Prochlorococcus marinus str. MIT 9313: one gene and its partner. The protein of the gene in region 2 interacts with the protein of the main gene of each other region in a pairwise test. Links are inferred from orthologs where the notes say so. Each region holds a gene or a part of one and is shown on either strand. Other genes may lie near its edges.

Region 1 (2,866 bases), 1.5 Mb from region 2 along the record:
GAAACGTCGCCGTTGAGCTTGCGCAGTAAGGGGCTGCCGCGCTTCATATCCGCTAAACCAGCAAACAAACAGGCGGGAATCCACTGGGCTGTGAGGGTGCCTCGCTGTGGACTTCCTACACTCAGAAAACGATGCGTTCGTCGTGATCCACCTAGTTGTTGCAGCCAAATTCGACTGATCACCCCTCCCATCGAAAAGCCAAGTACATCTATAACCGTCTCGGCCCCCCACTGCTCAACGATGAGCTGATCCAACGTCTCCGCCAGCTTGGAAAGCGGAACAGCTCCCAGGCGATGAGGCAGATGGGGTATCTGTAGAGGTAGCTGATGTTGTTCGAGTGCCTTCACCAACCGCCTAAAAAGATGCGGGGTATCCCAAAGACCATGTACAAGCACCAATGGTCGACGGGGTTTATCCACTGATGCGACATGCGTAAACATCGCTAAAAGCCTTGGCAAAGATCAGGGTGTTGGCCAATTGCGACACCTTTCAACAGCCACACTGCCACTAAACCCAGGCACCGGCGCAGCACATTTACGCACAAGCACTTGCATTGGCACAGGACCGTAGAGATCTTCCAAGAGCACTAGCAATCGCTCGCTGAAGTGTTCGATGGTAAAACACTTCAGTTCAAAGGAGAGTCGTTGCATTGCACCAATAGCCAAGCTGTAGTCCGCAGTGGCATTGAGCTCATCATCCAGGGCAGCCTTGTCAAGGTCTAACCAAAGGCTGAAATCCAAGCTGAACCACTGGCCTTCACGTCTTTCATGGTCAAGCACACCCACGTGGGCCCACAAGCGCACATCGTTAACATGAATGGCTCCTAAAGGGAGACGATTGATCACAGCGGTAGGTCCCGGTGAGTGAACATGCATTCACCATTGGCATAGTCCGCCACAATGTGGCCTTGTCCACGTAACCGATAGCGATAGGTCACCAGCCCTTCCAAGCCAACCGGCCCCCTTGGAGGCAGTGTTTGAGTACTGATTCCAACCTCGGCTCCAAAGCCATAACGGAATCCATCGGCAAAACGCGTGGAGCAATTGTGAAAAACACCGGCACTATCGACAGCTTGGAGAAAACGCTCAGCCGTCTCCTGATCATTGCTGACAATCGCCTCCGTGTGACGGGAGCTATAGCGACGGATGTGATCCAGGGCTCCCTCTAGATCAGGCACCACTTTCACTGACAGAATCAGATCGAGATATTCCGTAGCCCAATCCTCTTCACTTGCTGACTCTTCTACTCCTAAAGCCCGGCTAGCTGAATCCCCAAGCAGACGAACCCCGGCCTGAAGAAATGCAGGAATTGCAAGCTCTAAAAACGACGGTGCAATGGACTGATGAATAAGCAGAGTTTCAATAGAGTTGCATGCTGCGGGGTACTGGGTCTTGCTATCGATTGCAATCTGTAGGGCCTGCTTCAGATCCGCCGCGGCATCGAGATAGAGATGACAGATTCCGTCCGCATGACCAAGAACCGGAATTCGTGTGTTGTCTTGAATGAAACGCACCAGTTCGTTGCTGCCGCGAGGGATGATCAAATCCACTAGGCCATCAAGGCGAAGTAGGGCAAGGCTTTCCTGACGGGTCTTGAGTAAGGCAATTGCCTCGGGATCGATCTCTGTTTCAGCCAGACCATTCTTCAACGCCTCAATGATGGCCTGATTGGTGTGGCTTGCTTCGCTGCCGCCCTTGAGAAGTGCGCCATTGCCAGAGCGAATTGCCAGTGAAGTGATCTGAATTACGGCATCTGGGCGCGCCTCAAAGATTACCCCCAGGACTCCAAGAGGAACGGTGATGCGCTCCAGCACAAGGTCTTGATCCAGTTCACGATGCAACTGACGCAAACCAAGGGGATCAGTTAATTGAGCCAACTGCCTGAGCCCCTCGATAGCCGAGTTGAGTTTGCTTTCATCAAGCCTGAGCCGCGCCATCAGGGCAGAAGCAAGTCCCTCAGTTCGAGCCTTCTCTAAATCGAGTTGATTAGCCCTCACGATCTGCTCAGAGCTTGACAGCAAAGCATTGGCCATTGCCATCAGGGCCTTACGCCGCTGGTTGTCATCACTTTGCCCAAGAGCCATGGCTGCTTGCCGCACCTCTGCTGCAAGTCGCAGCAACTGGGCGGAAGGCTCAGGAACTCCAGGGGAAGTTGTCATCACAGCGCGGCACAGCTGTGCTCATCATTACGCCTCAAGGGGCATTGCCGACACTTAAGAGACGTTGAAGGGCAAGTCGAGCTGCCCCCAGGCGACCAGCTCCATTCCCAAGGGCACAGGAGCGAATCTGCAAACCCTCTCTGCTCACAGCTTGCACCCGCTTCTCTACTTCCTGACGGACCGTTGGTAGGAAATGAACTGCTCCACCTGCAAGACCTCCTCCGACCAGCACCAGCTGAGGGGTGAAAACATAGACGAGAGAACTGATTCCCACCCCAAGTTTGCGGCCATAGGTTTCCCAGATCTCGAGAGCCTCGCGATCGCCAGAAGCAGCTCGGTCGCTTAATTCTTCTGGGTCCCCAGCCCATAGACGTTGAAGGGCGTCAATGCTGGCGTACTGCTCTAGGGAGCCTTGGTTGCCACTGTTGCAGCTGGGACCTTCAGAATCCACCCCAATCAGACCAGGCTCGGCTGCAGCTCCGTTATGACCAACAAACAATTGACCACCAAGCATGACGCCCCCACCTACTCCGGTGCCAAGAGTGAGCAGAACGACGTTTTCAAAATCTTGGGCCGCGCCCTGCCATGCTTCACCAACGAGAGCACAGTTGCCATCATTCGCCAGGGTAACGTGCCGATTCAGTCGTGGTTCCAACCAGTCGGCTAAAGGAACCTCCAGCCATCCAGGCAGGTTGATACAGACCCTGG
Region 2 (2,899 bases):
ACAGCCACGTAGGGGACCCATTGATCCATGGCGAGCTGGGAACCGGGATTAAAGCCATACCAGCCGATCCAGAGGATTAGAGCGCCAAGGGTGGCGATGGACATGTTGTGTCCTGGAATCGCTTGGGCCTTGCCACCGACAAATTTGCCGATGCGCGGACCGAGCAGCATTGCTCCCACCAGACCTGCCCAGGCACCGACAGAGTGAACGATCGAGGAGCCTGCGAAATCAATGAATTCAACGCCTTCGCCAAAGGCAGTGTTGAGCCAGCCCCCGTTCCATTCCCAGCTGCCAGCGATTGGGTAAATGAAACCAGTTAGCACTAGGGAGAACACCACGAACTCGCCGAACTTGACGCGCTCTGCCACGAGTCCTGAGACGATAGTTGCAGCTGTGCCTGCAAAGGCTGCTTGGAAGAGGAAGTCGACGCTTGGGACAAGACCTGCTTCGCTGATCAGTTCAGGGGTTACAGCAGGATCAAAGAACAGGCCGTTGAAATAGAGCCATCCTGCCGAAACAGGATCGCCGTACATCAGCGAATAGCCGATGAACCAGTACGACGATACCGCTAGGGCAAAGACAAATAGGTTTTTGGCGAGAATGTTGACCGCGTTTTTTTGACGACACATTCCTGCTTCGACCATCGCGAAGCCGGCATTCATGAAGATCACCAGAATCGTTGCAACCAGAAGCCAGAGATTGTTGGCTAGGAAGGCAGCATTCAGTTCTGGCATCTCGGCGGCATGGGCCGAGAGGTTGAAGAGTCCTAGGCCGAAGAGAGCCAAGGGCACGCAAGCCAGCCACGTCAGTGAGCGATTGGAGCTGAAGCCACGGATGCTGCGCAGGAGGAGCATTGGCCCCTCCAGGAGGCTGGCCTCCTGGAGGCGTACCGTGCGCCGCCTGGAGCGCGGAAGCGGAGCAGTTGTCATTGGAAGAAGCAGATCTGCAAAACGAGCTGGAAACCTTTGTGATAGCTCAAAGGAGAAACTTGCTCAACTTGGGATTTTTTTATGTTCATGTTGATACGAAATATGGGATTGGTGGACGCTTTTAGGTCTATTTGCGGGGGTGAAAGTTCATTTTGTTACATCTGGAGCTCTTTTTGCTGTGTCAACTCTGTGTCGTCTTGGTAGGCCTAAGGCCTTCCCAGGTGATCTTGTCGAGGTGAAATCCGAAGCAACAGGGAATGACTTCCACGCCAGCTGTAAGAGCCAGACGAAAGAGTTCGCCATAGCGAGGGTCTGCGCTATCCCCTGGGGCGAACGCTTGGACATCGTGGCGGCTGAGGCAGGGCACCAAGACTGCTCTGGACTCTGGCAGCACACCGATTAGCTCTTTGAGATGTTTTTGCCCTCGTTCTGTCACCGTGTCGGGAAAGAGGGCTAAGGAGTCTTCGATCCAGGTGGTGTTCTTGACCTCTAAGTAAATGGGTCTGGTGTCGGAGCAATTGGCATCAGGGGTTAAAAACAGGTCAATGCGGCTGCGTCGGTTGCTTCCATAAGTCACTTCCGCACGGATTGCTGCGATCGGACCGAGGACTTGCTTGAGGTGTCCGGCTTCAATCGCTGCTCTGATCAGGCTATTGGCCAAGGCTGTGTTGATACCCACCCAGCAGAGGCCGCCCTGGGCGCTGGGTGCCTCCGCTTGCTCCCATGTCCAGGCCAACTTGCGCTTGGGAGAAGGCGCATGGCGGATTCTCACTCTGCCTCCAGGATGAAGAACACCAGTCATGGGGCCTGTGTTGGCGCAGTGGGCTGTCACGATTTCGCCGCTGACTAGCTCCACATCGGCAAGGAAGCGCTTGTAGCGCTTCACCAATATTCCTTCATCGAGTGGTGGGAATGTGAGCAGTGGACTCCCTAACAATCCTTCCGGGATGGCCTTGGTCATGGGGATGCTTGCAGGGCTTGAGAATGCTGCTAAATGATCAGATGGTCTGAGGCCCAAGGATGGGGAGATCCTTAAAGCGTATTGCTCTGGTTGTCACAGTCGGCACCTTGCTAAGCAAGGTGGGAGGGCTGGTTCGTCAGCTTGTAATTGCGGCTGCCTTCGGGGTGGGAGCGGCTTATGACGCTTACAACTACGCCTACGTCTTGCCGGGGTTTCTGTTGATTCTCCTGGGTGGGATCAACGGTCCTTTCCACAGCGCCATGGTCAGTGTCCTCAGCAGACGGCCGCGGCAGGAAAGCGCTCATGTGTTGGCGGCGCTCAACACCATGGTTAGTGCTGCTTTGTTGTTGTTGACGGCTCTATTAGTGCTGGCAGCCAATCCGTTGATCACTTTGGTGGGCCCAGGTCTGAGTCCTGAGCTGCATCGGATTGCTGTGGTTCAGCTTCAGGTGATGGCACCAATGGCTTTGTTGGCAGGTTTGATCGGCCTGGGCTTCGGCTCCCTTAATGCTGCTGATGAGTTCTGGATTCCGGCGGTTTCGCCAATCATGTCCAGTCTTGCTTTGGTGGTCGGTGTCGGAGTTTTGTGGTGGCAGGTCGGCACGAACATCGGCTCCATGCAGTTCGCCCTTAGGGGTGGCATTGTTTTGGCACTAGCCACCTTGGTGGGAGCCCTGTTGCAGTGGCTGATTCAACTGCCGGCGTTGATCAGGCAAGGCTTGACCAAGATGAAGTTGGTTTGGGATTGGCATCATCCAGGTGTGCGGGAGGTATGGCAGGTCATGGGCCCGGCCACCCTTTCTTCAGGCATGTTGCAGATCAATGTCTTTACAGATCTGTTTTTTGCTTCCGGCATTTTGGGTGCGGCAGCTGGTCTGGGCTACGCCAATCTTTTGGTACAGACGCCTTTGGGGCTGATCTCCAATGCATTGCTGGTGCCACTACTGCCAACATTTGCCAGGCTCACTGCCCAGGAAGATCGGCCTGCACTAGTCACTCGCATCCGTCA

The links.
Region 1: the proteins of sfsA (region 2) and AKG35_RS02320 interact in binary tests that used the Escherichia coli proteins (3 or more experiments, as listed by UniProt). The link is inferred for Prochlorococcus marinus str. MIT 9313 from one-to-one orthologs.

Annotation. Positions count from the first base shown.
Region 1 is NC_005071.1:489,458-492,323, forward strand. It holds AKG35_RS02320 (glutamate-5-semialdehyde dehydrogenase), read right to left. Parts: upstream 2,159-2,866; coding sequence 842-2,158; downstream 1-841. Other genes in the region: AKG35_RS02310 (esterase/lipase family protein), read right to left, coding at 1-440; AKG35_RS02315 (dihydroneopterin aldolase), read right to left, coding at 462-875; AKG35_RS02325 (ROK family protein), read right to left, coding at 2,193-2,866. UniProt on the Escherichia coli protein: Catalyzes the NADPH-dependent reduction of L-glutamate 5-phosphate into L-glutamate 5-semialdehyde and phosphate. The product spontaneously undergoes cyclization to form 1-pyrroline-5-carboxylate.
Region 2 is NC_005071.1:1,958,377-1,961,275, reverse strand. It holds sfsA (DNA/RNA nuclease SfsA), read right to left. Parts: upstream 1,891-2,899; coding sequence 1,111-1,890; downstream 1-1,110. Other genes in the region: murJ (murein biosynthesis integral membrane protein MurJ), read left to right, coding at 1,950-2,899; AKG35_RS09920 (ammonium transporter), read right to left, coding at 1-929. UniProt on the Escherichia coli protein: Binds to DNA non-specifically. Could be a regulatory factor involved in maltose metabolism.